DNA from 3 places in the Streptomyces sp. NPDC051172 genome. Region 1 is predicted to be linked to each of the others. Evidence: predicted binding sites of a transcription regulator. Region 1 holds the regulator's gene; each other region holds the start of a gene.

Evidence for each region. Region 1 encodes HrcA, which represses chaperone genes, less so after heat shock. Its sites were predicted from a motif close to TTNGCACTCNGNNNNNCNGAGTGCNAA; they were not measured.
Region 2: a site for HrcA is predicted at 3,913-3,939, ahead of groL (chaperonin GroEL). Genes of this name have one in related genera too.
Region 3: a site for HrcA is predicted at 6,064-6,090, ahead of groES (co-chaperone GroES). Genes of this name have one in related genera too.

Annotation. Positions count from the first base shown of each region.
Region 1 is NZ_JBFBBE010000059.1:26,828-36,997, reverse strand. Features, by position in the region: gene AB0N07_RS30255 (PDZ domain-containing protein) at 1-960, opposite strand, end outside; gene AB0N07_RS30250 (hypothetical protein) at 1,006-1,566, opposite strand; gene AB0N07_RS30245 (VOC family protein) at 1,644-2,036, opposite strand; gene AB0N07_RS30240 (16S rRNA (uracil(1498)-N(3))-methyltransferase) at 2,056-2,808, opposite strand; gene AB0N07_RS30235 (nitronate monooxygenase) at 2,805-3,881, opposite strand; gene dnaJ (molecular chaperone DnaJ) at 4,007-5,143, opposite strand; gene hrcA (heat-inducible transcriptional repressor HrcA) at 5,144-6,160, opposite strand; gene AB0N07_RS30220 (MBL fold metallo-hydrolase) at 6,314-7,042, shown strand; gene AB0N07_RS30215 (DUF3097 domain-containing protein) at 7,077-7,892, shown strand; gene AB0N07_RS30210 (Uma2 family endonuclease) at 7,870-8,448, opposite strand; gene hemW (radical SAM family heme chaperone HemW) at 8,548-9,780, opposite strand; gene AB0N07_RS30200 (ATP-binding SpoIIE family protein phosphatase) at 9,812-10,170, opposite strand, start outside.
Region 2 is NZ_JBFBBE010000010.1:5,459-15,628, forward strand. Features, by position in the region: gene AB0N07_RS07965 (carboxylesterase family protein) at 1-701, opposite strand, end outside; gene AB0N07_RS07970 (NADH:flavin oxidoreductase) at 843-1,958, opposite strand; gene groL (chaperonin GroEL) at 2,127-3,749, opposite strand; gene AB0N07_RS07980 (cold-shock protein) at 4,135-4,341, opposite strand; gene AB0N07_RS07985 (MoaD/ThiS family protein) at 4,794-5,069, opposite strand; gene thrC (threonine synthase) at 5,117-6,406, opposite strand; SAM riboswitch class I at 6,425-6,581, opposite strand; gene AB0N07_RS07995 (glucosyl-3-phosphoglycerate synthase) at 6,750-7,694, shown strand; gene AB0N07_RS08000 (trehalose-6-phosphate synthase) at 7,790-9,181, shown strand; gene otsB (trehalose-phosphatase) at 9,240-10,121, opposite strand.
Region 3 is NZ_JBFBBE010000020.1:31,731-41,900, reverse strand. Features, by position in the region: gene AB0N07_RS14810 (LCP family protein) at 1-37, shown strand, start outside; gene AB0N07_RS14805 (FG-GAP-like repeat-containing protein) at 156-1,514, shown strand; gene AB0N07_RS14800 (YciI family protein) at 1,649-2,005, shown strand; gene AB0N07_RS14795 (sigma-70 family RNA polymerase sigma factor) at 2,121-3,326, shown strand; gene AB0N07_RS14790 (class I SAM-dependent methyltransferase) at 3,327-4,490, opposite strand; gene AB0N07_RS14785 (polysaccharide deacetylase family protein) at 4,580-5,512, shown strand; partial or broken gene AB0N07_RS14780 (polysaccharide deacetylase) at 5,509-5,903, shown strand; gene groES (co-chaperone GroES) at 6,237-6,545, shown strand; gene groL (chaperonin GroEL) at 6,703-8,328, shown strand; gene AB0N07_RS14765 (ester cyclase) at 8,392-9,099, opposite strand; gene AB0N07_RS14760 (SDR family oxidoreductase) at 9,185-9,958, opposite strand; gene AB0N07_RS14755 (MOSC domain-containing protein) at 10,055-10,170, opposite strand, start outside.

The sequences.
Region 1 (10,170 bases):
GGACCGATGGGTGACCCAGTGGACGGCACCGCGCACTCCGACCGCGCTGCCGCGGCCGGTGTGGTCGGGGCTCGCGTCCCCGAACCATCTGGCGACGTTGAGCGGGCGCGGCTGCAGGTCGGTGCGCGGCCCGCCGAGCCTGATGTCCAGGCGGCGCGGTTCGGCGCCGTCGAGGTCGTCGAGCAGCCACAGCTCACCGCCGGCGCAGTAGGCGACGCGGGTGCCGTCGCCGGCGGCTTGCCGGGCGTAGAAGCCGTCGAGAGGCGTGTGCCGGCGCAGATCGGATCCGTCGGCGAGGGAGGAGTACAGCGCGCCGGTGCCCTCGTGGTCGGACAGGAACGCGATCCGCTCCCCCACCCACACCGGATGCTCGATGTTCCCGTCCAACTCCTCGTGCAGCCGTACGAAGTCCCCGTCGCTCGCGCGGTCGATCCACAGCTTGCCCGCGGTGCCGCCTCGATACCGCTTCCACCAGGCCGCCTCGCGTCCCATGGGCGCGGACAGGAGCACCACGTGGGGTCCGTGGGCCACGGCGCCCACCGGCCCGTAGGGCAGGGTGGTGGCAGGTCCGCCGTCGAGCGGGACGGCGTGCGCCCAGGTGCGGCGCAGGGTCGCCTGGCCCTGGGCGCTGATCACCAGGACCCGTCCGTCCGGGGTCCAGCCGCCCACCCGGCTGCCCCAACTGCCCCAGTGCGTAAGGCGTCTGGCACGCCCGCCGCCCACCGGCGCGACATGTACCTCGGGTGCGCCGTCGCGGGTGGAGGTCCACGCGACGGTCATGCCGTCGGGCGAGATGCGCGGCTGCGTCACCGGCACGTTGTCGGCGCTGACCCGCCACGCCCAGCCGCCGTCGAGGGGTGCCAGCCAGACGTCGTCCTCGGCGGTGAACGCCACCAACTCCCCATGCACATGCGGGAATCGGAGGTACGCGGAGGTGGCAGCAGATGGCGGCTGAGTCACCCGATCACCTTAGGCAGGAGCGGTACCGGCAGCCAGAGCTTTCGATCACTTGCCCTCGACGGGCCAGCACTTCGGATCGCCCTTGCACCAGATGGTCCTGGTGACCGTCACGGTGACGGTGGCGCCGGGCTGACCGCCGTTCCCGTTGGAGGGGTTGTTGACGATGGGCGACGGTGTCGCGTTGCAGTTGCCGAGCCCCGTCACATGGAACCACTGTTTGCCGCCCACCTTGGCGGTGAGGTCGCCGCGCACGCAGGCGCCGTCGACGGCGCGGGTGACCCTGCCGGTGACGGTGATGTCCCGTCGGTCCTTGGTCTGCCCCTGGCAGTCGACGTTGGCGACGGTGGTCTCGCTCGCCGAGGGCGCCGTCCGCGTGGAGACCTTGTTGTTGCCGTAGTTGGCGGTGCAGCTGAGCCACTGCACGTCGACGTGCTGCCGCTTCAGCTCCCTGGTCGCGGTCTGGTCGGTCGTGTACGCCACGGCCGCCGAGTTCAGCCCGCCCGGATCACAGGCCACGGCTCCGCCGACGCCCAGGACGGCAAGTCCCACCGCGGCCGCCGCCCGCCGTCCCCGCGGCCGCCGCCAAATCCGCCTCAATGCCCCCATGGAGGGCAGCCTGCCACCGAGTGCCGTCCGGCGGTAGAGCGCATACGGTCACGAAAGCGCCCGCGCGCCCTGCCGGTTCAGCCGCGCAGCAGCAGCCACTCCTGCAACTCCACCAGGTTCCCCTCGGGGTCCTTGAGATGGGCCACCCGCATGCGGTCCGTCATGGGGGCCGGGCCGTGCACAAGGACGGCGCCCCGGGTGGCGATCTCCTCGCAGTAGGTGTCGAGGTCGTCGACGCGCAGCACCACCAGGGAGCGGTGGCCGGTTGCCGTGTCGCCCAGTTCGTCCAGGACCTCGGCCATCATCGAACGGTCCTGGAGGGCGATGCCCGCCGAGCCGGTGGCCGGGCTGAACTTCTCGTACGGGCCCGTGGTCGCCCCGGACTGCGGCTTCAGGCCGAGGACCTCGGCGTAGAAGCGGTAGCAGGCGGCGAAGTCGCTGACGAGGAGGCGGACTTGGGCGAGTTCCATGGTGTTCCCCCGTGATCGTTCAGGACCAGCGGCCGGTGCGGCCCAGGAGCAGGGCGGTCGCCGCGGTGCCGGCGGTCGATGTACGCAGCACGCTACGCCCGAGCCGGTACGCCTTCGCACCCGCCTCCTCGAAGAGCGCCAACTCCTGCTCGGAGACGCCCCCTTCGGGGCCCACGACCAGCACGATCTCGCCCGAGGCGGGAAGCTCGGCGGTCGCCAGCGGCTCGCTGCCGTAGTCGCGGTCCTCGTGCAGTACGGCCGCGAAGTCGGCTTTGGCGAGAAGTGCGGCAACCTGCTTGGTCGTCGCCGCGTCCGCGACCTCCGGGAAGCGCAGCCGGCGGGACTGCTTGCCGGCCTCGCGGGCGGTGGCCCGCCACTTGGCGAGGGCCTTCAGTCCCCGCTCGCCCTTCCACTGGGTGATGCAGCGGGCCGCCGACCAGGGCACGATCGCGTCGACGCCGGTCTCGGTCATCGTCTCGACGGCCAGCTCGCCACGGTCCCCCTTGGGAAGGGCCTGGACGACGGTGATACGGGGGCTGGGCTCGGGCTCGACCGGGAACTCGACGGGCTCTACGAACAGCCGGTCCTTGCCCTCCGTCCGCACGACCGCACCGGCGGCGCCGCGGCCCAGACCGTCCGTCAGCACCACGTCCTCGCCGGGCTGCAGCCGCCGTACGGACACCGCGTGCCGTCCCTCGGGGCCGTCCAGTTCGACGATCGAGCCGGGCCCCACGCCCGCCAGCGACTCGACGACGAACACCGGCGCGGTCATCGCAGGTCCCCCTTGCCCGACAACGCTGTCCTGGCCACGTCGATCTCGGCGGCGAGGACCTCCACCAGCTGCCCGGCCGGGAGCTCGCGCGCCATGCGGTGCCCCTGCCCCGCCCACAGCGCCATGCCCTGCGCGTCGCCGGATGCGGCGGCCTTCTTGCGCAGCGGCGAGGTGAGGTGGTGGACCTCCGGGTAGGCGGCCGGTGCGTACGGGCCGTGCTCGCGCAGGAAGCGGTTGACCAGGCCGCGGGCCGGGCGGCCGGAGAACGCCCGGGTCAGCTCCGTGCGCACGAACAGCGGGTTGGTGAGGGCCTGCTTGTGGACGGCGTTCGCACCGGACTCCGGGGTGGCGAGGAATGCCGTGCCGAGCTGGGCCGCGCTCGCGCCCGCCGCCAGCACCGCGGCGATCTGCCCGCCGCGCATGATGCCGCCGGCGGCGACGATCGGGATGCTCACGGTCTCGCGGACCTGGGCGACGAGCGAGAGCAGCCCGATACCGGTGCCGTCCGCCTCCGGGTTGTCCCGGTGGGTGCCCTGGTGGCCGCCGGCCTCCACTCCCTGCACGATCACCGCGTCGGCGCCGGCCAGCTGCACGGCGAGGGCCTCCTCGGGGGTGGTCGCCGTGACCAGCGTGAGGGTGCCGGCCCGGCGGAGGGAGTCGAGGACCTCGCGGCTCGGCACCCCGAAGTGGAAAGAGACCACCGGCACGGGGTTGTCGAGCAGCACGGCGACCTTGGAGTCGTAGGCGTCGTCCCGGCCGCTGTCCGGATCGCCGAGCTCGGTCTCGTACCAACCGGCCTCGCCGGCCAACTGGTGGGCGTAGATCTCCACGGCACCGGGGTCGGCGTACTCGGGCTGCGGCATGAAGAGGTTCACGCCGAAGGGACGGTTCGTGATCCCCCGGAGCTGCTTGATCTCCTGGTACATGCCGTCGGCCGTCTTGTACCCGGCGGCGAGAAACCCGAGCCCGCCGGCCTCGCACACAGCGGCGGCCAGATGCGGCACGGAGACACCGCCCGCCATGGGGGCCTGCACGATCGGATGAGGGAAGAGATCGGTCAGCGCGGAGGACATGACGGCATGTTGTCACGTCCTCCGAACAAGTCCGAATCGGGCCCATTCCAGCCTGTCCGGCGCCCGAGGACGAGGCCGTTCAGGCCGGAAACGGGGGTCTGGGGGCAGAGTCTCCAGCACCACGGTCAGCGGCCGTTGAACGCGTCCTTCAGACGGGAGAACAGGCCCTGCTGCCCCGGCTGGAACTGCCCCGTCGGCCGCTCCTCACCCCGCAGCTTCGCCAGCTCCCGCAGGAGCCGCTCCTGCTCGGGATCCAGCTTGTTCGGGGTCTGGACCTCGACATGCACGATGAGGTCCCCGCGACCGCCGCCGCGCAGATGCGTGACGCCCCGGCCGTGCAGCGGGATCGACTGGCCGGACTGGGTGCCGGGCCGAATGTCGACCTCCTCCAGGCCGTCCAGCGTCTCCAGCGGGACCTTGGTGCCGAGGGCGGCCGCGGTCATCGGGAGGGTGACCGTGCAGTGCAGGTCGTCTCCCCGGCGCTGGAACTGCGCGTGCGGCAGCTCGTGGATCTCGACGTACAGGTCACCGGCGGGACCACCGCCGGGGCCGACCTCGCCCTCGCCCGCGAGCTGGATGCGGGTGCCGTTGTCGACACCGGCCGGGATCTTGACCGTGAGGGTACGGCGGGACCGGACCCGGCCGTCGCCCGCGCACTCCGGGCACGGCGTCGGGACCACGGTGCCGAAGCCCTGGCACTGGGGACACGGCCGCGAGGTCATGACCTGGCCCAGGAAGGACCGCGTCACCTGAGACACCTCACCGCGACCGCGGCACATGTCACACGTCTGGGCGGAGGTGCCCGGCGCCGCGCCCTCACCGTTACAGGTGGAGCAGACGATCGCCGTGTCGACCTGGATGTCCTTCGTGGTGCCGAAGGCCGCCTCGTCGAGCTCGATCTCCAGCCGGATCATCGCGTCCTGGCCGCGGCGGGTGCGCGAGCGCGGGCCGCGCTGCGACGCCGTACCGAAGAACGCGTCCATGATGTCCGAGAAGTTCCCGAAGCCACCGGCCCCGAAGCCGCCCGCGCCTCCGCCGCCCGCCTGCGAGAGCGGGTCGCCGCCGAGGTCGTAGACCTGCTTCTTCTGCGGGTCGGAGAGCACCTCGTAAGCGGCGTTGATCTCCTTGAACCGCTCCTGGGTCTTCGGATCCGGGTTCACGTCCGGGTGCAGCTCGCGAGCGAGCCGCCGGAAGGCCTTCTTGATCTCTTCCTGCGACGCGTCGCGGCGCACGCCGAGAACGGCGTAGTAGTCCGTGGCCACTTACGACTCCGCCAGGATCTGTCCGACGTACCGTGCCACTGCGCGTACCGCTCCCATCGTTCCCGGGTAATCCATGCGGGTCGGTCCGACCACGCCGAGCTTGGCGACTGCCTCGCCGCCCGAACCGTAGCCGACCGACACCACGGACGTGGAGTTGAGTCCCTCATAGGCGTTCTCGTGCCCGATGCGCACCGTCATGCCCGAATCCCCCGCCTCGCCAAGCAACTTGAGGAGCACGACCTGCTCCTCGAGCGCCTCCAGGACGGGGCGGATGGTGAGGGGGAAGTCATGCCCGAAACGGGTCAGATTGGCGGTGCCGCCGATCATCAGCCGTTCCTCGTTCTCCTCGACCAGTGTCTCCAGAAGTGTGGAGAGCACTGTCGAGACCGTACCCCGGTCCTCGACGTCGAAGCCTTCGGGCAGGTCTTCCACGAGCCGCGGGACGTCGGCGAAGCGGCGGCCCGCGACCTTGCTGTTGAGCCGCGCCCGCAGATCCGCGAGCGAGGCCTCTCCGAACGGCGCCGGGCAGTCGACCATGCGCTGCTCGACCCGGCCGGTGTCGGTGATCAGCACGAGCATCACGCGCGCGGGGGCGAGCGAGAGCAGCTCCACGTGCCGCACGGTCGAGCGGGTCAGCGACGGGTACTGCACGACGGCGACCTGCCGGGTGAGCTGCGCGAGCAGCCGAACCGTCCGCGCCACCACGTCGTCGAGGTCCACGGCGCCGTCGAGGAAGTTCTGGATCGCCCGCTTCTCGGGCGCGGACATCGGCTTGACGCCCGCGAGCTTGTCGACGAACAGCCGGTAGCCCTTGTCGGTGGGGATGCGTCCCGCGCTGGTGTGCGGCTGGGCGATGAAACCCTCGTCCTCCAGGGCCGCCATGTCGTTGCGGACCGTCGCCGGAGACACGCCGAGGTTGTGCCGCTCGGTCAGGGCCTTCGACCCGACCGGCTCCTCGGTGCCGACATAGTCCTGGACGATGGCGCGCAATACCTGAAGCCGTCGTTCACTCAGCATCCAGCGCACACCTCCAGCAAGTCGTCCCCTAGGCGCTTCGCCTGGCACTCTGTCCGTCCGAGTGCCAGCCGTTACCGGCCAGTGTACGGCGGTGGGGTACACCCGGGGCAAGGTCGGCCCCTGTTGAAGGGGGCGTACCGCTAGCGTCGCCGTATGACGATGACTTGGGAAGAGCTGGGGTGGGAGCGGCTCGCGGCCGGAGTCGGGCGGTGCCGTCTTCCGGGCTGGGACTGCACGACGGGGCTGGTCGTCCGGGAGGGCACGGCGCTCTTGATCGACGCGGGGTCGAGCCTCGCGGAGGGCGCGCGGTTGCGTGCCGAGGCGCAGGAGCTTGCCGGTCACCGTGTGACTCATCTCGCGCTCACGCATCCCCATTTCGACCACGTCCTCGGGGTGGCGGCGTTCGCGGGCGCGGAGGTGTACGGCGCGGTGGGCATCGACACGGTGCTGGACGGCCGGCATGCGCGCGAGGATCTGCGGGCGGACGCGGTGGGCAACGGACTGGACGCACACCTGGCCGAGGAGGCGGTCGACGCCCTGGTCGCGCCCCGGCATCACGTCTCCGGTGAGTGGACCCTCGACCTGGGCGGAGGCCGGCAGGTGCTGCTGGCGAACGTCGGGCCGGGGCACTCGGCCCACGATCTGGCGGTGCTGGTGCCGGGCTCCCCGGAGGTCGTCTTCTGCGGCGACCTGGTGGAGGAGTCCGGCGAACCGCAGGCCGGTTCCGACGCCGTACCGTCGCAGTGGCCCGCCGCCCTGGACCGGCTCCTCGACCTGGGCGGGGAGGACGCACTGTACGTGCCCGGTCACGGAGCGGTGGTGGATGCGGGGTTCGTGCGGAGACAGCGGGACGAGCTGGCGGCACGTTTCGGCGTGTCGTAGCCGCTGTCCGACGACTTCTCCTATCGTCACTCGAATGCGCCAGTACTCCGCCGATCTGACCCCGCCGTGGAAGAAGTCCAAGCCCGTTCCGGAGGTCGCGGCCGAGCCCGGTCTGGTGGTCGAGGAACCCGGCACCGGTTTCTGCGGCGCGGTGATCCGCTGCGAGGCGGGCACGGTGACCCTGGAGGACCGCTTCGGCAAGCACCGGGTGTTCCCGCTGGAGCCGCGGGGGTTTCTGCTGGAGGGGCGGGTGGTGACGCTCGTACGGCCTTCGGGTGCCGCTCCTGTACGGCCCACCCGTACCGCTTCCGGATCGGTCGCCGTCCCCGGCGCACGCGCGCGGGTGGCTCGCGCTGGGCGGATCTACGTGGAGGGCCGGCACGACGCCGAGCTGGTCGAGAAGGTCTGGGGCGACGATCTGCGCATCGAGGGCGTGGTCGTGGAGTACCTGGAGGGCGTGGACGACCTGCCGTCGATCGTCGAGGAGTTCGCACCCGGTCCGGACGCGCGGCTGGGGGTCCTGGTGGACCACCTGGTGCCGGGCACGAAGGAGTGGCGGATCGCGGAGGCGGTGACGAGCGAGCACGCGCTGGTGGTGGGTCACCCGTACATCGACATCTGGGAGGCGGTGAAGCCGTCGTCGCTGGGGATCGCCGGGTGGCCGCGGGTGCCGCACGGGCAGGACTGGAAGACAGGGGTCTGCCGGGCGCTGGGATGGCCGTCGGAGAACACCGGGGCGGTGTGGCAGGCGATCCTGAAGCGGGTGGGTTCCTACAAGGACCTGGAGCCGGAGCTGCTGGGGCGGGTGGAGGAGCTGATCGACTTCGTCACGGGTAGCGGTGGGGCCTGACGTTGGTGAACGTTCCGAACTCGCTGGTTTGCAGCTCGACACCCAGGACATCCAGCATCAGCGGCCGGCCGAACTTCTCGATGTACTGTGCCCGGTAGTTGGCGTCCTCGCCCTTTCCTTCGGGCTTCGTGAACAGAACGCACTGCGCCATGATCGGATCGATGACGAGATAGGCGGGCACGTTGCCTGCGGCATAGATCGAACGCTTGACGGCGTAGTCGCGGTGCACGCTGTTCTTGGAAACGACCTCGACAACCATCGTGATCAGTTGGCACGGCAGCAGACGCCCCGAATCGGGCAGGACGTCACGCGCCACGACTACGAGGTCCGGAACCGGCTCACTCGCCTCGTCGACGAGGTCCACATCCTGGGTCTGGAGCGGATACCAGCGATCCAACGGAATCTGTCGCTCCGTCAGCAACACGATCAGGTTGTGCACCAGATCAGGGCTGGCCATCATCACGATTTCCCCCCGCAGAAGCTCCGCTTTGAGCCCGTCAGGCGGCTCAAAACCCTCGAAGAACTCTGCGACTCCACGTTCGTCCACAGCGGTCATCTCCGTGGCCTCTACATTCGCCGCATGCTGTCAGCGGCAGCCTACGAACCAGGTTAGGGGCCGAACCGGCGTCCGGCCGTGATTCACCCGCCCGAGTGATCAATCCACCAGGTCCCTGACCACCGCATCTGCCAGCAACCGCCCCCGCAAGGTCAGCACAGCCCGCCCCTCCCGGTATGGCCCGCCCTCCAACAGCCCCTCCCCCAACGCCCGCCGCGACGCCGCCAGCCCCTCCTCCCGGAGCAGCGACAGCGGCACTCCCTCCCGCAACCTCAGCTCCAGCAGGATCCGCTCCACCCGCCGGTCCTCCTCCGACAGCAGCTCGCGCCCGGCGCCCGGCGACCGCCCCTCCGCCAGCGCCGCCGCGTACGCGCCTGGATGCTTGACGTTCCACCACCGCACCCCGCCCACGTGCGAGTGGGCCCCGGGGCCCGCGCCCCACCAGTCGGCGCCGCGCCAGTACAGCTCGTTGTGCAGGCAGCGGGCCGCCTCGGAGGTGGCCCAGTTGGAGACCTCGTACCAGTCGAAGCCGGCCGCCGACATCACCTCGTCGGCGATCAGGTAGCGGTCCGCGTGGACGTCGTCGTCCGTCATCGGGACCTCGCCCCGGCGGATGCGACGCGCCAGCTGCGTGCCCTCCTCGACGATCAACGCATAGGCGCTGATGTGGTCCGGGCCCGCCCCGAGCGCCGCCTCCAGCGACGCCCGCCAGTCGTCGTCCGACTCGCCCGGTGTGCCATAGATCAGGTCCAGGTTGACGTGCTCGAAGCCGGCCGCTCGGGCCTCCGCGACGCAGTCCTCCGGGCGCCCCGGCGTGTGCGTACGGTCCAGGACCTTCAGCACATGCTGCTTCGCGCTCTGCATGCCGAAGGAGACGCGGTTGAAGCCGCCCTGCCGGAGCACGGACAGATACTCCGGGTCCACCGACTCCGGGTTCGCCTCCGTCGTCACCTCCGCGTCCGCCGCCAGGCCGAACTCGTCGCGGATCGCAGACAGCATCCGTACGAGATCACCGGCGGCCAGCAGGGTCGGCGTACCGCCGCCCACGAAGACCGTGCGGACCTCGCGCGGGTCGTCGCCGAGGACCTTCCGCGCCAGGCGGATCTCGTCGATCAGGGTGTCCGCGTAGTTGTCACGGGAGGCGAGGACGCCGCCCGTGCCGCGCAGCTCGGTGGCGGTGTAGGTGTTGAAGTCGCAGTAGCCGCAGCGGGTAGCGCAGTACGGGACGTGCAGATAGAAGCCGAGGGGGCGGTCGGGGGCCCCGGTGAGCGCGGATGCGGGGAGTGCGCCGTCGGCGGGGACCGGCTCGCCGTCGGGGAGTGCGGAAGGCATGCCTTCCATTGTCCAGCACCGTACGAAATGCTCACTCCGCCTGCAGCACCAGCAGCGCCAGGTCGTCCTCCGGCGGGCGCCCGCCGAACTCGTGGACCAGCCTGCGGATGCGTTCCGCGATCAGCTCGGCGCTCAGGCCGGCGCAGCCGGAGAGGGCGGCCGCGAGGCCGTCGGCGTCGTCGAACATGTCGGAGCCGGAGCGGCGCTCGGTCACGCCGTCCGTGACGCACAGGAGGCTGTCGCCGGTGCGGAGCTCGAAGGTCTCGCTGGTGTACCTCTCGTCCTCGACGACCCCGAGCAGGGTCTGCGGGCGGGCGGCCGTACGGACGCTTCCGTCGGGGCCGAGGAGCAGCGGGAGCGGGTGGCCCGCGGAGGCGAGCGTGCAGCGGA
Region 2 (10,170 bases), on a different contig from region 1:
GCCTCCTCCGCGATGGCGGACGCGATGTCACGGGCCAGCTCGCCGGAGAAGTAGGTCCCCGGCACACTCTGCGCGACCGCCCGCCGGAACAGCCCCCGGGCGCTCGGCATGGCCAGCAGGGAGGCCACCGACCCGGCCCCCGCGGACTCACCGAAGACGGTCACCTGCCCGGGGTCGCCGCCGAACCCCTCGATGTTCTCCCGCACCCACTCCAGCGCCGCCACCTGATCGAGCAGCCCGCGATTGGCAGGCGCCCCCTCGATGAGCGCGAACCCCTCGATCCCGACCCGGTAGTTGAGCGTCACGACGACCAGGTCCCCGTCACGGGCGATGCGTTGGGCGTCGTACCCGGGACTGCCGGAGTGCCCGAGCTTGTAGGCCCCGCCGTAGACCCACACCATCACCGGCCGCAGAGCACCCGAATCCGCCTCGGGCGTCCAGACATTGACGGTGAGCCACTCATCGCCCTCGGGGGCGTTCAGCACCCCCCTGCGCCCCTGGATCCCGGACTCCTGCGGAGGCGGCGGCCCGAACTCGTACGCCTCCCGGGTCCCCTCCCAGGCCCGCACCGGACGCGGCGCCCCGAACCGGTCCTTGCCGACGGGCGGTTCGGCGAACGGAATGCCGCGGAACACCGTCAGCCCGTCCTCAAGGCGCCCACGCACCGCTCCGGCGACGGTACGCACGACAGTGGTCGTCATCATCAACTCCTGGTCTGGATCGCTGCGGGACGCCACATATTTTCGGCCCGTCCGGCATGTGAGGACCAGGCCGGAGGCCGATGGGGGTCTGGGTGCGCAGCCCCCGGGGCCGCGCACCCCCACCGACCCGCACCGCTCCGCTCAGCTCAGCGTCTTCAGCGCACTCGCCGAGTACGGCTCAAGCTCGTCGCTCCGCCCGGCAAGCACCTTCGCCGCCCACTCGGGATCCTGCAGCAACGCCCGCCCGACAGCGACGAAGTCGTACTCCTCCCGCTCCAGCCCGTCCAGCAGATCGTCGATCCCCCGGATCGGCGACCCCTCCCCGGCAAACCCCCGGAGGAAGTCCCCGTCGAGCCCCACCGACCCGACGGTGATGGTCGGCCGCCCCGTCAGCTTCTTCGTCCACCCCGCCAGATTGAGGTCGGAGCCCTCGAACTCCGGCAGCCAGTACCGCCGCGTAGAGGCATGGAACGCATCCACGCCGGCCGCGGCCAGCGGCGCGAGGATGGCCTCCAGCTCCTCCGGCGTCTCGGCAAGACGCGCGTCGTACGCCTCCTGCTTCCACTGCGAGTACCGGAACAGAATCGGGAACTCCGGCGACACCGCCTCCCGCACGGCCGCCACGATCTCCGCCGCGAACTTCGTACGCGCCACGGCGTCGCCGCCGTACGCGTCCGTACGCCGGTTGGTGCCGGCCCACAGGAACTGGTCGAGGAGGTAGCCGTGCGCGCCGTGCAGTTCTATGCCGTCGAAGCCGATGCGCTCGGCGGCGACCGCGGACTCGACGAACGCGCCGATGACGGCGTCGATGTCGGCCTGGGTCATGGGGGTGGCGTCCTCGACGCCGGTGACGCGCAGACCGGAGGGGCCGTGCGAGGGGGCGTCCGGGTAGGGGCCGTCACCCTGGTTGCGGACCGTGCCGATGTGCCACAGCTGCGGAACGATCGTGCCGCCCGCCGCGTGCACCGCCTCGGCGACCTTCTGCCAGCCCGCGAGCTGCTCCTCGCCGTGGAACCGGGGGACGCGGTCGCTGTTGCCGGCGGACTCGTGGCCGACGTAGGTGCCCTCGGTGACGATCAGCCCGACACCGGCGGCGGCCCGGCGGGCGTAGTACGACACCACGTCCTCGCCGGGGACGCCGCCCGGGGAGAACATGCGCGTCATGGGTGCCATGACGATGCGGTTGGGGACGGTCAGGCCGTTGATCGCGGTGGGCCGGGAGAGGATCTCGGCGGCGCGGGAGGGGGCGGTGGTCACGTGGGTGGGCTCCTCGTGCGATGGCTGCATTGACCTACTGGTATGTGCATACGCATTGTTGCACCTACTTAATCAAATTTCCTATGACCTCGAACACGCCCGAGGGCGGCACCCCCTGTTTCCAGGGAGTGCCGCCCTCGGTTGGAACCCGGATCAGCCGGAGGCCGATCAGAAGTCCATGTCACCGCCCGGCATACCGCCACCGGCAGGCGCGGCGGCCTTCTCCGGCTTGTCGGCGATGACGGCCTCGGTGGTGAGGAAGAGCGCGGCGATGGAGGCGGCGTTCTGCAGGGCAGAGCGCGTGACCTTCGCCGGGTCGATGATGCCTTCCTTGACCAGGTCGACGTACTCGCCGGTCGCGGCGTTCAGGCCGTGGCCCGGGGTCAGGTTGCGCACCTTCTCCACCACGACACCGCCCTCGAGGCCGGCGTTGACGGCGATCTGCTTCAGCGGGGCCTCGAGCGCGATGCGCACGGCGTTGGCACCGGTCGCCTCGTCACCCTCCAGGTCCAGCTTCTCGAAGACCGAAGAGGCCTGGATGAGCGCGACGCCACCACCGGCGACGATGCCCTCCTCGACGGCCGCCTTCGCGTTGCGGACGGCGTCCTCGATGCGGTGCTTGCGCTCCTTGAGCTCCACCTCGGTGGCGGCACCGGCCTTGATGACCGCGACACCGCCGGCGAGCTTCGCCAGGCGCTCCTGCAGCTTCTCGCGGTCGTAGTCCGAGTCGCTGTTCTCGATCTCGGCACGGATCTGGTTGACCCGGCCCTGCACCTGCTCCGTGGAGCCGGCGCCGTCGACGATGGTGGTCTCGTCCTTGGTGATGACCACCTTGCGGGCGCGGCCCAGCAGGTCGAGGGAGGTGTTCTCGAGCTTGAGACCGACCTCCTCGGAGATGACCTCGCCGCCGGTGAGGATGGCGATGTCGTTCAGCATCGCCTTGCGGCGGTCGCCGAAGCCGGGGGCCTTGACCGCGACGGACTTGAAGGTGCCGCGGATCTTGTTGACGACCAGGGTCGACAGGGCCTCGCCCTCGACGTCCTCGGCGATGATCAGCAGCGGCTTGCCCGACTGCATGACCTTCTCCAGGAGCGGGAGCAGGTCCTTGACGGAACCGATCTTGGAGTTGGCGATCAGGATGTACGGGTCGTCGAGCGACGCCTCCATCCGCTCCATGTCGGTGGCGAAGTACGCCGAGATGTAGCCCTTGTCGAAGCGCATACCCTCGGTGAGCTCCAGCTCCAGACCGAAGGTCTGGGACTCCTCGACGGTGATGACGCCTTCCTTGCCGACCTTGTCCATGGCCTCGGCGATGAGCTCGCCGATCTGGGTGTCGGCGGCGGAGATGGAGGCCGTGGAAGCGATCTGCTCCTTGGTCTCGACATCCTTGGCCTGCTCGAGCAGGGCACCGGAGACGGCCTCGACGGCCTTCTCGATACCGCGCTTGAGGGCCATCGGGTTGGCGCCGGCGGCTACGTTGCGCAGGCCTTCCTTGACGAGGGCCTGGGCGAGCACGGTCGCCGTGGTCGTACCGTCACCGGCGACGTCGTCCGTCTTCTTGGCGACTTCCTTGACCAGCTCGGCGCCGATCTTCTCGTACGGGTCCTCGAGCTCGATCTCCTTGGCGATGGAGACACCATCGTTGGTGATCGTGGGGGCGCCCCACTTCTTCTCGAGGACGACGTTGCGGCCCTTGGGGCCGAGCGTCACCTTCACGGCGTCCGCGAGCTGGTTCATGCCGCGCTCGAGGCCGCGCCGCGCCTCCTCGTCGAACGCGATGATCTTGGCCATGTGAAGTGGTCCCTCCAGGACTGGGGGTGATTCCTTCGGACCGCGCCCGCGCCCGCGACGGACGGCTCGCCGACCCGTGGGTTCCTTGCCCCACCCGGCCTGCGGGCCTCACCGACCCGGTCCATCTTTGTCACTCTCACCTTCAGAGTGCTAACGCCAATGATTAGCACTCGACCCCCCCGAGTGCAAGGTGTGCCCGCGGAGCGGGCTCGTTGAGGGGTGGTGGTCGGGCGACGAGCGGGCGCAAGCGGCTACCGGGTACCGGGCGGCACCCACGCCGGGACCTGCCCAGGCCCCCCGGGCATGCCGAAGGGCCCGCACCCTGAGGTGCGGGCCCTTCGATCAAGAACAGAAGAACGTCGCTGCAGTTAACCCGGCGCGTGCTTCAGCTGGTCGCCAGACGGACCATGTCCGCCTGCGGCCCCTTCTGGCCCTGCGAGATCTCGAAATCGACCCGCTGGCCCTCTTCCAGGGTGCGGTAGCCGTCCATCTGAATCGCACTGTAGTGGACGAAAACATCCGCACCACCGTCGACCGCGATGAAGCCGTACCCCTTCTCCGCGTTGAACCACTTGACGGTGCCCTGAGCCATGCCTAACTCCCCTATTACTGGCCCTTGCACAGATCCACACTTCGCGGATCCGGGTCAGACCTCACCCCCCACGGTTGGGGGCGTGCGCCGGAACGCGTCGACCGCGGCTGAATGTATCTGTCCAACTGCCGTCTGCAACAGGTCAATCGGACGAGAATTCCGGGCACGACCGGTCGGGACCTTACGGAGAATTCGCCCGAATTCAGGGCAAGTCGGGCCCCATAAATGGAGCATAAGACGCAAAAAACCTGCACACTTTGGCTACTTCTCGCTGCCCGAGAAGCAAGAACTCATATGCACGCGGCAAGCGGAGTCGAGCAGGTTCCCCAACTGTACCGTGCTCAACCATGCAGAATTGCCCCCTCCGCTTCTCTCACGGAGGGGGCAATTCGATGAACTCTTCGTAACCGACATTACCGACGGTAATAAGCGGTCGTCCGACCTGTTTCCGGTCAGCCTCCGGCGACGGCCGGGATGATCGAGACGCCCGCCCCGTCCGGAGTCGCCGTCTCCAGCCCCTGCTCGAACCGCACGTCGTCGTCGTTCACATACACGTTGACGAACCGCCGCAGCTTCCCCTGGTCGTCGAGAACCCGCGCGGCGATCCCGGTGTGGTTCTTCTCCAGATCGGCGATGACCTCGCCGAGGGTCCCACCTTCAGCAGTGACCTCGGCCTGGCCGCCGGTGTAGGTACGCAGGATGGTGGGGATACGAACGTTGACGCTCACGATGAACCTCCGGTCGGGGTGTGGCTTTCAAGGGGCGCGGGGAACGACTACGCGAGGCCGGCCTCACGGAACGACTCCAGGCTGGGGCGAATCGTCGCGGTGAGCCCGGTACCGGCCACCGCGTCCAGCGTCTTCAGACCATCACCGGTGTTGAGGACGACCGTCGTCAGGGCCGGGTCGAGCACGCCGTTCTCGATGAGCTTGCGCGTCACGCCCACGGTCACGCCACCGGCGGTCTCCGCGAAGATCCCCTCGGTCCGGGCGAGCAGCCGAATCGCGTCCACGATCTGCTCGTCATTGACATCCTCCACCGCCCCACCGGTACGCCGGGCGATGTCCAGCACATACGGACCGTCCGCCGGGTTGCCGATGGCCAGCGACTTGGCGATCGTGTTCGGCTTCTGCGGCCGTACGACGTCGTGCCCCGCCTTGTAGGCGACGGAGACAGGGCTGCACCCCTCGGCCTGCGCCCCGAAGATCTTGTAGGGCTTGTCCTCGACGAGCCCGAGCTTGATCAGCTCCTGCAGCCCCTTGTCGATCTTCGTGAGCTGGGAGCCGGAGGCGATCGGCACGACCAGCTGGTCGGGCAGCTGCCAGCCGAGCTGCTCGCAGATCTCGTACGCCAGGGTCTTGGAGCCCTCCGCGTAGTACGGCCGCAGGTTGACGTTGACGAAGCCCCAGCCCTCGCCGGCCGGGTCGCCGATCAGCTCGGAGCAGAAGCGGTTCACGTCGTCGTAGTTGCCCTCGATGCCGACGAGCTCGCCGCCGTAGACCGCGGCCATGACGACCTTGCCCTGCTCCAGGTCGTGCGGAATGAACACGCAGGAACGGAAGCCGGCGCGGGCGGCCGCGGCACCCACCGCACCGGCGAGGTTGCCGGTGGACGAGCAGGACAGGGTGGTGAAGTCGAAGGCGCGGGCGGCCTCGATGGCCTGGGCGACGACCCGGTCCTTGAAGGAGTGCGTCGGGTTGCCGGAGTCGTCCTTCACGAAGAGCTTGCCGGCGTCGACGCCCAGTTCGCGGGCGAGGTTGTCGGCCTTGACGAGCTTGGTCCAACCGGGGTTGATGTTGGGCTTGTCCGCCACGTCCGCCGGGACGGGCAGCAGGGGCGCGTAACGCCAGATGTTCGCGGGACCCGCCTCGATCTGCTTGCGGAGCTCCTCGGTGTCGTAGGCCGAGAAGTCATAGGCGATCTCGAGCGGGCCGAAACACTCCTCGCAGGCGAAGACCGGGCCGAGGGGCACCTGGTGACCGCACTCGCGGCAGGAGAGCGCCGCGGCGGGACCGAGGTCGACGGTCGTGGAGTCGGTGGTGCTTGCAACAGTCTGCGCAGCCATGTGAGGCGAGGCCCTTTCTCCTCATCTTCCTCACGACGCATCTCGCCGTGAGACGGATTTGGCACCTTCCCTAGCCGGGAGCCTCGCGGAACGATCAGCATCGATCGGTACGAGACCGGCTGGAGGGTTGCCGGGGCTTCATCGGGCCGTATCCCTCTGCCCCTCTGGATGAGCGGTATTCGGTTGTTCAACTCGTTCAACGCGGGACGACCCCCGACATGCGATGGTCACCAGCGTTGTTCAAGACTGTAACCGAAGGCCAGGACAGTTGAGATAGTCGTCCGAACCGCGAGATGGATCACGGATCCCACGCTCGCCGAGAGAACGCAGAGGAGCCGCCTACGTGCTGGAAGAAGTCGAGCGCTGGCTGAGCACCCGCTCCTGGTCCCTGACCGACCGCCCTCTCCACCAGATCCTCGCCGCCAAGCAGCGCACGGGTCAGTCGGTCAGCGTGGTGCTGCCCGCGCTCAACGAGGAGGAGACGGTCGGCGACATCGTCGCGATCATCCGTCACGACCTGATGCAGCAGGTCCCGCTCGTCGACGAGATCGTCGTCGTCGACTCCGGGTCCACCGACCGCACGTCCGAGGTCGCCGCGGCGGCCGGGGCCAGGGTCGTCCACCGTGACGACATCCTGCCCCGCATCCCGACCGTCCCCGGCAAGGGCGAGGTGCTGTGGCGCTCGCTCCTGGTCACCGGCGGGGACATCGTCTGCTTCATCGACGCCGACCTGAAGGAGTTCTCCTCCGACTTCGTCTCCGGGATCGTCGGCCCGCTGCTCACCGACCCGGCGGTCGACCTGGTCAAGGGCATGTACGACCGTCCGCTGGCCGGCGCCCAGGGCCAGGGCGGCCGGGTCACCGAGCTGATGGCGCGCCCGCTGCTGAACATGCACTGGCCGCAGCTGGCGGGCTTCGTGCAGCCGCTCGGCGGCGAGTACGCGGCCCGCCGCAGCCTGCTGGAACAGCTGCCGTTCCCCGTCGGGTACGGCGTCGAGCTGGGCATGCTGGTCGACGCCCTGCACCTGGTGGGCCTCGACGCGCTCGCCCAGGTGGACGTCGGGGTGCGCAAGCACCGCCACCAGGACGGGCAGGCGCTGGGCCGGATGTCCGCCGCGATCTACCGCACGGCACAGCTGAGGCTGGCCCGCGGCCATCTCATCCGCCCCTCCCTCACCCAGTTCGAACGGGGCGAGGAGGGCTTCGAACCGCGCACCTACTCCGTGGACACGGAGGAGCGGCCGCCGATGGTGGAGATCGCGGAGTACGCGTCGCGCAAGGTCGCCTGAGGCGGCGCGTTACGCGGCGTGGGCGGTGTATACGGTCCACCCGCAGAGCCCAGACATACGTTTGAGCGTTTACGGGCCGGGCTAGGTTGAGGCGTATGGCTTCCACGCACGGCGCTGGTCATCAGGTGCTGGTCGCGTCCAACCGCGGCCCGGTCTCGTACGAAGTGCAGCAGGACGGCTCGCTGGCCGCCAGGCGCGGCGGCGGCGGGCTGGTCTCCGGCCTCTCCGCGATCGGGCCCGACGCGGACGCCCTGTGGGTGTGCTCGGCGCTGTCCGACGGCGACCGCGAGGCGGTACGACGCGGGGTCGGCGAGGACGGGGTGCGGATGCTGGACATCCCGGCCGACGTGCACGCCGACGCTTACAACGGCATCGCGAACTCGGTGCTGTGGTTCGTCCACCACATGCTGTACCAGACGCCCCTGGAGCCGGTCTTCGACGCGGAGTTCCGGCGGCAGTGGGCCTCGTACGAGACCTACAACCGGGCCTTCGCCGAGGCCCTGGCCCAGGAGGCGGCCGAGGGCGCGGCGGTGCTGGTGCAGGACTACCACCTGTGTCTGGTGCCGGGCATGCTCCGCAAGCTCCGTCCCGACCTGCGCATCGGGCACTTCTCGCACACGCCGTGGGCGCCGGTGGACTACTTCCGGATGCTGCCGGACGACATCGCCGAGCAGCTTCTGCGCGGCATGCTGGGCGCCGACCGGCTGGGCTTCTTGACCCGGCGCTGGGCGGACGCGTTCACGGCGTGCGCCACGGCGGTGGTGGGCGGCCTCGGGAGCACGGAGATCGGCGTGCACGGCCTCGGCGCCGACGCGGACTTCCTGCGCAAGCGGTCGCACGAGGCCGATGTGGCCGAGCGGATGGCCGCGCTGAAGGAGGAGATCGGCGCCGGTCGCAGGACCGTCGTACGGGTCGACCGCACCGAGCTGTCGAAGAACATCGTGCGCGGGCTGCTGGCGTACCGGCAGCTGCTGGCGGACCGCCCCGAGTGGCGGGAGCGGGTCGTGCACGTCGCGTTCGCCTATCCCTCCCGGCAGGACCTCGCCGTGTACCGCGACTACACGGCCGAGGTGCAGCGGGTGGCGGATGAGATCAACTCCCGCTTCGGGACGCCCGGTTGGACCCCGGTCGTGCTGCACGTCAAGGACGACTTCGCCCGCTCGCTGGCCGCCTACCGGCTGGCCGACGTGGCTCTCGTCAACCCGATCCGGGACGGCATGAACCTGGTCGCGAAGGAGGTCCCGGTCGTCTCCGACGAGGGTTGCGCGCTGGTGCTGTCGCGGGAGGCGGGCGCCCACGCCGAGCTGGGCGAGGACGCGATCACCGTGAACCCGTACGACGTGATCGGGACGGCGGGCGCACTGCACGCCGCGTTGTGCCTGTCGGCGGCTGAGCGGGCCGAGCGCAGCAAGCGGCTTGCTGCTGCGGCCACGGCGTTGCCGCCGGCTCAGTGGTTTCTTGAGCAGCTGGAGGCGTTGCGCGGCTGAGGTCTGGGGGCTGCCGCCCCCGGACCCCCGCCTTTTCGGCCCTTGAGGGGCCTTGTCCTCAAACGCCGGACGGGCTGATGTGCCCCGCCAGGGCTCGCAGCAGGCGTACAACCCCCTCCGGGCCGTCCACCACCAGGTCCGCCCGTTCGCGTAGTTCCGTGACCTCGTCGCTGCCGCTGCAGACGAGGAGGCCGGGGATGCCGTCGGAGCGGAGTTTGTCGACCGCCGCGAAGGCGGGGAGGTCGCCGAGGTCGTCGCCGGCGTAGAGGACTGCCGAGGCGTCGATCTCGCGGACGTACTCCAGCAGGGCCACTCCCTTGTCGGTGCCCGGGGGGCGCAGTTCAAGGACCAGGCGGCCGGGTTCGACGATCAGGCCGTGGCGGGTGGCGAGGTCGGTGAGGGGGGCGCGCAGGGCCTCGAAGGCGGCCTGGGGGTCCGCTGCGCGGCGGGTGTGGACCGCCACGGCGCGGCCCTTCTCCTCGATCCAGGTGCCCTGCCAGGCGCCGATGCGGTCGAGGAAGCCGGGGAGTTCGGCGCGGACCGCGGCGACGCCGGGGTGGGGGGCGGGTGCGCTGACCTTGCCGCTGACCGCGTCCCAGCGTTCGGCGCCGTAGTGGCCGAGGACGACCAGGTGCTCCAGGCCGGGAACGCCCGCGAAGCCGCCGTGCCGCACGGCGACGCCGGCCGGGCGGCCGGTGACCACCGCGACGGAGGCGATCCGCGGGGCGAGGGCGGCGAGCGCGGGCACCGCCTCCGGGTGGGCGCGGGCCTGCTCGGGGTCCGCAACGATCGGGGCGAGGGTGCCGTCGAAGTCCAGGCCGACCACCGTTTTCGCGGGGTTCGCGAGGATCGCTGCGAGCCCGTCCCGGCCTGCCTGCGTGGCGGGCGTCGGCAGGGGGTCCATGGAGTGCGTCGAGTCCGTGTCCGTATGGGTGCCCATACGGTGACCATAACCGCGCAGGGCAGGGCGCACCCATGGCTCAGGGGAG
Region 3 (10,170 bases), on a different contig from region 1:
ACCGGCGGCGAGCGAGCTGTGGCAATCCCTGCGCTGAAAGTGAGCCGTGGGACTACAACCATCGGGTGACACCGGGGGTCTCCTGGGTGACTGCATTGCCGTAACCAGGGGGATTTCAGATGTCCATCTCGCGTTCGTGCAAAGCAACTTGGTCCGTGCCGTTGATCGCCGGTGTGCTGGCGCTCGGGGGTGTCCCCGCGCTGGCGGGCAGCGCCGCGGCCGCCGCCCCGAAGACCGTCCGGGACGACTTCGACGGCGACGGTTACAAGGACCTCGCCATCGGTGCCCCGGGCGCCACGGTCGGCGGCCAGAAGGGGGCGGGCGAGGTCGTCGTCATGTACGGCGGCCCGCACGGCCTGACCAAGGACCGGCGCACGGTCATCAGCCGTGCCAGCAGCGGCATTCCGGGCAGCCCCCAGGCGGGCGACAGCTTCGGCATCCAGCTGTCCAAGGGCGACCTGGACGGCGACGGGCGCACCGACCTGATCGTCGGGGAGGCCTCCCCGGTACGCGACGCGGTCGTCGTCTGGGGCGGCAAGAGCGGCCTGTCCGGCGGGGTGTCGGTGCCCGCCGCGGTCACCCAGGCCGGCGACTTCGACGGTGACGGCAGGCAGGACCTCGTGCTGTTCCGCGGGGGCCGCTCCGGGCACGACGAACCCGGGGGCACCACGGCCACCGTCTGGACCGGCCCGATCTCCCGTACCGGCAAGCCGGCCGCCACCAGGGCCTTCGGCGCGACCGACTTCCAGTACGACGACGTCCTGGACACCGCCGCCGGCGACGTCAACGGCGACGGACGCGACGACCTCGCGCTGACCGACTACATCGGCGAGGGCGCCTCCACCTCCCGGTTCTACCTGGCCAACGCCTCCTCGGACGCCTTCACGCCCGCCAAGGCCCCCGAAGGCGACGGCGGGGTGGCCTTCGGCGACATCAACCACGACGGCTACGCCGACGTCGTCCGGGGCGCCGAGAACTACAACACGATCACCGTGGCCCTCGGCTCGGCCTCCGGTCTGAGGCCGGAGTCCACATGGAAGACGTACAGCCAGAACACCGAGGGCGTCCCCGGCGGCAAGGAGACCGTGGACGAGTTCGGCGCCGCGGTGGCGGTCGGTGACATCAACGGCGACGGCTACGACGACGTGGCCGTGGGCGCGCCCGCCGAGGAACTCGGCTACAACGACGGGGCCGGCATGGTGAACGTCCTGTACGGCACCCGGAGCGGTCTGACCGGCAAGGGCGCCCAGGGCTTCACCCAGAACACCAAGGGCGTCCCGGGAGCCGTCGAGACGAGCGACAACTTCGGCGGCGCGGTCAGCCTCCTCGACATCAACGGCAACGGCTACGCGGACCTCGCGGCGGCGGCGGCCCACGAGAACGCCGGCGACGGCGCGGTCTGGTCCCTGCGGGGGCGTCCCACGGGCATCGTGACGGACGCGGCGTTCACCTTCGGCGGGCGGACGGTCGGGGCGCCGTACACGAAGGCCGCTTTCGGCTGGGAGCTGTCCTAGCAGGTTCTGGCAGGTCAGGGCTCCGGGAAAAAACTCCGAAGAAATCCGCGGAGTCTGTCGATCCCGGCCTCTCCCGGTCGACGCACTGGTGAGAGGCCGGGAAGGACCGGCCCCGTAGCGATCGAGGAGTCACCATGCCGCGTTACCTGTCGATGGTCCAGATCGACGAGAAGACCGCCCCCGCCGAGGGTCCCAGCGAGGCCCTGATGCAGCGCATGGGCGAGCTGATCGAGGAGATGACGAAGGCCGGGGTGCTGCTCGACACCGCCGGGCTCACGCCGACCGCGCAGGGGACCCGGGTGCGGTGGGAGAACGGGCAGCTGTCGGTGACCGACGGCCCCTTCACCGAGGCGAAGGAGGTCGTCGGGGGGTACGCGATCATCCAGGCCAAGGACATGGCCGAGGCGATCGAGTGGACCAAGCGCTTCCTGAAGGTGCACGAGGAGCACTGGACGGTCACCTGCGAGGTCCGGGAGATCATGGAGGGCTGAGCCGCTTCCTTGGCTGCGGGGACGTACGGGTGTCGAATGGGGGGTTGTGACCTCACAGCCCCCCACCACCGATGCCCGCTCCTGCGTGGAGACGGTCGTGGAGACCGTCTTCCGCATGGAGTCGCCGCGCATCATCGCAGGTGTCACCCGTGTCGTCCGGGACGTCGGCATCGCCGAGGAGCTCGCGCAGGACGCGCTGGTCGCCGCGCTGGAGCAGTGGCCGCGCGACGGCGTTCCCGACAACCCGGGCGCCTGGCTCACGGCCGTCGAGCGGCGCCGGGCCGTGGACCTGGTCCGCCGCCGGGAGAACTACGCCCGCAAGCTGACCGAGATCGGCCGGGACCTGTCGGAGACCGCACCGCCCCAGGAGCCCGCCGACCCCGAGGACATCGACGACGACCTGCTGAGGCTCGTCTTCACCACCTGTCACCCGGTGCTGTCCGCGGAGGCCCGCACCGCCCTCACCCTGCGCCTGCTCGGCGGTCTGACCACGCCGGAGATCGCCCGCGCCTTCCTCGTCCCGGAGCCCACGGTCGCCCAGCGCATCGTCCGCGCCAAGAAGACCCTCGCCACCAGGAACATCGCCTTCGAGGTGCCCTACGGCCCCGAACGCGAGGCCCGGCTCGGCTCCGTCCTCGACGTCATCTACCTGATCTTCAACGAGGGTTACGCCGCCACGGCCCTCGACGACTGGCTGCGCCCCGCACTGTGCGAGGATGCGCTGCGCCTGGCCCGCGTGCTGTCCGCTCTGATGCCCAAGGAGCCCGAGGTGCACGCCCTGACCTCCCTCCTGGAGTTCCAGGCGTCCCGTGCGGCCGCCCGCACCGGCCCCGACGGGGAACCCGTCCTCCTCAAGGACCAGAACCGCCGCCGCTGGAACCGCATGCTCATCGCCCGCGGCATCACGGCTCTCCACCGCGCCGACGCCACTGCCACCGGCGCCCCGGGCCCCTACGCCCTGCAGGCCGCCATCGCCGCCTGCCACGCGCACGCGTACACCTACGAGGAGACCGACTGGAAGAGCATCGCGACGCTGTACGGCCTGCTCGCCGCCCGCGCCCCGTCCCCCGTCGTCGAACTCAACCGCGCGGTCGCCGTCTCCATGGCGGAGGGACCGGCGCAGGGGCTGGCGATCGTCGACGCCCTGGCCGCCGAACCCACCCTGCGCGACTACCACCTGCTGCCCAGCGTGCGCGGCGACCTGCTGGCACGGCTGGGGCGTACGGCCGAGGCGCGCGAGGAGTTCGTACGGGCGGCGGGACTTGCGCGCAACGAGCGGGAGCGGGAGCTGCTGCTGCGCCGTGCGGCCGATCCGTCCTGATCAGGCGGAGTGCCCGAGCAGCATGGTCGGCGCCCCCGCCACCCGGGTCAGGAACACGGTGGCCGAGCCCGGTCCCTGGGGCTTGACCTTCTTCCGCAACTCCTCCGGCTCCACCGCCGACCCCCGCTTCTTCACGGTCAGCGTCCCGACCCCGCGCTCCCGCAGCAGTGCCTTCAACTTCTTGACGTTGAACGGGAGTTGATCGGTGATCTCGTACGAGGCTGCATACGGCGTCGGCCGCAACTCGTCGGCGGTGACGTACGCGATGGTCGCGTCGACCAGCCCGCCGTCCAGCTGCTCGGCCACCTCGGCGACCAGATGGGCCCGGATGACGGCGCCGTCCGGCTCGTACAAGTACCGTCCGACGGGCCGGACTCGGGGGTCCGGCAGGCTCTTCCCGAGCAGCGTGCGCGGCCCCGGCAGCAGTGTCGCCCGCACCGCCCCCGGGTCCGTCCCGAACCACAGCACGGCTTCTTTCACATCCCCGCCGTCCGAGATCCACTCGGCCTCGGCGTCGGCGGGCACGGCCTCGTGCGGAATGCCGGGTGCGACCTTGAGCGCGGCGGCGCGGGACGCCTTGCGGGCGGCCTCGACGGCCCACGACAGGGGTGGCGAGTAGGCCTCCGGGTCGAAGATGCGGCCGCGCCCGCCGCGCCGGGCCGGGTCGACGAACACGGCGTCGTAGCCGGCCGTGTCCACCTCCGTGACGTCCGCCTCGCGCACCTCGATCAGCTCGGCCAGCCCGAGCGCGTCGGCGTTCGCGCGCGCCACGGCCGCCGTCGCCGGATCCCGGTCCACGGCCAGCACCCGGATCCCGGCCCGGGCCAGGGCGATGGCATCGCCGCCGATCCCGCAGCACAGGTCGGCGAGCGAGGTGACCCCCAGCGCCTTCAGCCGCTCGGCCCGGTAGGCGGCGACACTCGCCCGGGTCGACTGCTCCACCCCGTTCGGCGTGAAGAACATCCGCTCCGCGTCCTCGGTGCCGAACTTGGCCGCCGCCCGCTGCCGCAGCCGCGCCTGCCCGAGCGCCGCCGACACCAGCTCGGCGGGATGTTCGCGGCGCAGCCGGGTGGCGACGGCGAGCTCGTCGGCAGGGGCGGTGCCGCGCACCTCGTCGAGGAGAGCGCGGCCTTCGGGGGTGAGCAGGTCGGCGAGGTCGTTCACCGGCCCATTGTGGGCCAGTCGGGGGACGGTACGCCTCCGGCCGCGTGGCGGGCCGGGATCCGGACGGTGGCCTGCGATGATCCGGCACCATGCGAGCAGTAGTACAAAACGATAAAAATCGCGCTTATGGGGTGACGTGGGTCCGCGGTGGAATCGCCGTGCTCGCCGTCGCGGCCATCGCCTCGGGCTGCGCCCAGTTCGGCGGCCCGCCGGTGCACCCGGCCCCCGGCCAGGAGCCGCCCCTGCACGCGCCCCCGGCCCGCGCCCTCGACTCGTACGCCACGAAGCTGCGCTCCGCGTACCTCGCCCGCGCCGCCGCTGCGCGCCACTGGGACCTGGCAGGGGTCCCGCTGACGGCTCCGCCACCGCCCGCGGGGAAGCCGAAGATCAGGGCACGCAAGGGCTTCGAGGTGGACGACCAGGAGGAGCTGAACCTGCCGCCCGTCTTCACGACCATCCCGACCAAGCAGAAGGTCGTCTTCCTGACCATCGACGACGGTGCCGAGAAGGACCCGGCGTTCCTGCGGATGATGAGCGACCTGAAGATCCCGTACTCCGCCTTCCTCAGCGACTTCGCGGTGAAGGACGACTACGCCTACTTCCGCCGGATGCAGTCCGAGGGGGTGACCCTCAACAACCACACGCTCACCCACCCCTACCTCCCGGGCCTGTCGTACCGGGAGCAGAAGCACGAGATCTGCGGGATGCAGAAGATCATGAAGAGGCAGTTCGGCAAGGCCCCGACCGTCTTCCGGCCGCCCTTCGGCAACTACAACCAGGACACCCTGGTGGCCGCCAAGTCCTGTGGCATCAGGTACGCGCCCATCTGGGACGAGGAGGTCTTCGTCGACCACTGGGAGTACCGCGAGGACGACATGGACCTGCACCCCGGCGACATCGTCCTCACCCACTTCCGCGGCCGTGACGAGTGGAACGGCACGATGGTCGACGACATGCGCCGCTTCCTGAACAGGGTCACCGCAGAGGGCTATGCGGTCGCCCGCCTGGAGGACTACCTGTGAGCCTTCGGGGCCTGGCGGCCGCCGTCCTGGCGTGCGTGCTCCTCACCGGCTGCGCCCAGTCCGTCGGCCCCATCGAACGGCTGGGCGAGAAAGCGGCCCAGCGCGTCCGGCCGCACGGGCCCACCGGAACACCCCGGCGGCCGTACTGCCGCTGGGGCCTCACGGCCCCGCTGCCGCCCGCCCCGAAGCCGCGCCGGGCGACGCCGAGAAGGACCCCCGCTTCGTCGGCCCGGTCCGTGAACTGCGGCTGCCGGTCGGCATGTTCCTCACGGACGGTGTGGCCGGGCCGGGGTACGGCCACTTCGCCAGGCTCCGCTCGATCGGCGCGAGCATCCAGGACCACACCCCCGACCACCCTGCCCTGAGCGGCCCGCTTACGGCGGCCGGTCGTTTCAGCCCGTCGTGGGGGTCCCCCCGCTCGAGCGAAGCCGAGAGTGGGGGAGTTTGAGGACGAGGCCGTTCAGGCCGATAGCGGGGGCGCGGGGGCGGCAGCCCCCGGGACGCTCACCGAGCCCCCGGTCGACCGAAACCCCGCCGACGCGCCGCGGGCATTGGCACTCCGCTTGACCGAGTGCTAATCACGGTCATAGTCTCGGCTCTGGCACTCCCCACTGGAGAGTGCCAACTACGCGACGGGCAGGTCCGGCACCCGCGACGACGGATCCACCTGGTCGCCACCTCAGACAGTTAACCCCGTGAGATCTCCGAAGGGGGAGGTCGGATCGTGACGACCACCAGCTCCAAGGTTGCCATCAAGCCGCTCGAGGACCGCATCGTGGTCCAGCCGCTCGACGCCGAGCAGACCACCGCCTCTGGCCTGGTCATCCCGGACACTGCCAAGGAGAAGCCCCAGGAGGGCGTCGTCCTGGCCGTGGGCCCGGGCCGCTTCGAGAACGGCGAGCGCCTGCCGCTCGACGTCAAGACCGGCGACATCGTGCTGTACAGCAAGTACGGCGGCACCGAGGTGAAGTACAACGGCGAGGAGTACCTCGTCCTCTCGGCTCGCGACGTGCTCGCGATCATCGAGAAGTAAGGGGGTCTGGGGGTCACCCCCAGAAATCCTGCACCCGCTTCCTTACCGAAGCACATTGCTTGTGAGCTGCGCCCCGGGTTCCCGCGACCTTATGAAGCCGGGCGTCCGGGGCGCAGTTCGTTTCACCCACGTTTTCCGAGAGGGCTGAACCGCTCCCATGGCGAAGATCCTGAAGTTCGACGAGGACGCCCGTCGCGCCCTCGAGCGCGGCGTCAACAAGCTGGCCGACACGGTCAAGGTGACGATCGGCCCCAAGGGCCGCAACGTCGTCATCGACAAGAAGTTCGGCGCGCCCACCATCACCAACGACGGCGTCACCATCGCCCGTGAGGTCGAGGTCGAGGACCCGTACGAGAACCTCGGCGCCCAGCTGGTGAAGGAGGTGGCGACCAAGACCAACGACATCGCGGGTGACGGCACCACCACCGCCACCGTGCTCGCCCAGGCGCTGGTGCGCGAGGGCCTGAAGAACGTCGCCGCCGGTGCCTCCCCGGCGCTGCTGAAGAAGGGCATCGACGCGGCTGTGGCGGCCGTCTCCGAGGACCTCCTCGCCACCGCCCGCCCGATCGACGAGAAGTCCGACATCGCCGCCGTGGCCGCGCTCTCCGCGCAGGACCAGCAGGTCGGCGAGCTCATCGCCGAGGCGATGGACAAGGTCGGCAAGGACGGTGTCATCACCGTCGAGGAGTCCAACACCTTCGGTCTGGAGCTGGACTTCACCGAGGGCATGGCCTTCGACAAGGGCTACCTGTCGCCGTACTTCGTCACGGACCAGGAGCGCATGGAGGCCGTCCTGGAGGACCCCTACATCCTCATCAACCAGGGCAAGATCTCCTCCATTGCCGACCTGCTGCCGCTGCTGGAGAAGGTCATCCAGACCAACTCCTCCAAGCCGCTGCTGATCATCGCCGAGGACGTCGAGGGCGAGGCCCTGTCCACCCTGGTCGTCAACAAGATCCGCGGCACCTTCAACGCCGTCGCGGTGAAGGCCCCGGGCTTCGGCGACCGCCGCAAGGCGATGCTGCAGGACATGGCGGTCCTCACCGGCGCCACCGTCATCTCCGAGGAGGTCGGCCTCAAGCTCGACCAGGTCGGCCTGGACGTGCTCGGCTCCGCCCGCCGCGTCACGGTCACCAAGGACGACACCACCCTCGTCGACGGTGCCGGCAACTCCGAGGACGTCGTCGGCCGCGTCGCCCAGATCAAGGCCGAGATCGAGAACACGGACTCCGACTGGGACCGCGAGAAGCTCCAGGAGCGCCTCGCGAAGCTGGCCGGCGGCGTGTGCGTGATCAAGGTCGGCGCCGCCACCGAGGTGGAGCTGAAGGAGAAGAAGCACCGTCTGGAGGACGCCATCTCCGCGACCCGCGCCGCGGTCGAGGAGGGCATCGTCTCCGGTGGTGGCTCCGCGCTGGTGCACGCCGCCAAGGTGCTCGAGGGCTCCCTCGGCAAGACCGGCGACGAGGCCACCGGTGTCGCCGTCGTCCGCCGCGCGGTCGTCGAGCCGCTGCGCTGGATCGCCGAGAACGCGGGCCTGGAGGGCTACGTCATCACCTCCAAGGTGGCCGAGCTCGAGAAGGGCCAGGGCTTCAACGCCGCCACCGGCGAGTACGGCGACCTGGTCAAGGCCGGCGTCATCGACCCGGTCAAGGTCACCCGCTCCGCCCTGGAGAACGCCGCCTCCATCGCCTCCCTCCTGCTGACGACCGAGACCCTGGTCGTCGAGAAGAAGGAAGAGGAAGAGCCGGCCGCCGCGGGCCACGGCCACGGCCACGCCCACTGACCTCGCTCAGTAGCGGTACGAAGGCCCGGCGCCCTTGGGGGTGCCGGGCCTTTCGCCGTCCTGCTACTGCTCCAGCCCCTCCAGCGCGCCGAGTTGCGCCATCAGCCCGAGCCGGTCGTACTGCCACCAGCCCTCGACGATCTTCCCTTCCTCATTGCACCGGAAGAGGGTCGTGCCGGTCATGACGACGTTCTTCCCGGCGGACGGGAGCCCCATGAACTCACCGGTCTGGGTGCCGTGCCAGGTCCACCGGGTGCTCACCCGGTCACCCCGGGAGATCTGGTCCTCGACGTCGAAGGTGAAGTCGAAACCGCTGCGCCACATGCCGATCTCACGCCGCATGGCGTCCATGCCCATGGTGTCCTGCTCGTTGGCGGGATCGTGGTCGTGGTAGTTCTCGGCGATGAGACCGTCGAGCGGCGGCAGCTCACCCTTGGTGGCGATGGTCTCGAAGAACCGCCGCACGTTCGCCGCGTACAACTGCTCGTCGCGCACGACGTCCAGGTCGGTGAAGGTCGGCATCTCGTCGCAGAGAGCCACCATCTCCCGGAAGATCTTGTCGGTCTCGGGCAGGTTGGAGTTCCGCACCGCCTCCTCGTACGAGGGGAACTCCACGATCTCGATGAGGTGGGACGCGTCGGAGTGGTCCTTGCCGACCAGCGCGTGCGTCGCCGTCCGCTTCCCCCTGGTCTGTTCGACCCATGTGTCCATCAGCCGGTTGATGTCGTCGAACCGGCTCGTCTTGCAGTCGATGATCTGAACGAAGGTCATGATCTTGCCTCCGGTCCCCGGAGTCCGGTCGAAACAGCACCATTCTCCCACCGGGGCTCCACGGCGCCCCCCGAGCGCCGGGAGGCTACTGCGGCCCGTACTTCCGACCGGTCCGCGAGGTGATCCCACCCAGCAGACCCCGGGGCGTCACCTTCACGATCCCCATCAGCGCCTTGTAACGGGCGTCCGGAACGGACAGCGACTTCCCCCGCGCCAGGTCCGACAGCGCCGCCGCCACCAGCTTGTCGGCATCGAGCCACATCCATCCGGGGATGTTGTCCGTGCCCATCCCGGCCCGCTGGTGGAACTCGGTCCGCACGAACCCCGGGCACAGCGCCATCAACCGCACCCCGCTGCCCGCCAGGTCCTTCGCCGCCCCCTGCGTGAACTGCACGACCCACGCCTTGGAGGCGCCGTACGTGCCGCGCGGTACGAAGGCGGCCACGGACGCGACGTTGACGACCCCGCCGCGGCCGCGCTCGCGCATCGCCTCCGTCGCCGCCGCAGTGAGGCGCAGCACCGCCTCGCAGTGCACCTTGAGCATCGTCAGCTCGTCGGCCATCGCCACGTCGAGGAAGCGGCCCTTGTTGCCGAAGCCCGCGTTGTTGATCAGCAGGTCGACGGGGTTCTTGCGGTCGGCGAGGCGCGCGGCCACGGCCTCGATGCCCTCGTCCGTGGCGAGGTCGGCGGTGAGCACCTCCGCCTCGATGCCGTGCCGGTCGTGCAGTTCGGTCGCCTGTTCCTGCAACCGCTTGGTGTCGCGGGCGACAAGCACCAGATTGTGCCCGTCGGCCGACAGCCGCCGTGCGAACGCGGCGCCGATGCCCGCGGTCGATCCCGTAATCAGAGCCGTTGTCATGGCCCAAGGGTAGTGACCCGGACTGTGGGAATCCGATCTCTGCACAGGGCCCGACGGTGGTGAAGCACCTGGGAAGACCGTATATCTGACGGTGCGTCAGGATCCGTGCTTCTCCAGGTACAGACGCGCCGCCTCGCGGCCGTCCGGATGCAGCGCCGTACCCGCCGCCAGCAGCCGCGGCAGCAGTTTCCGCTCCGTCGTGACCGCCCGGA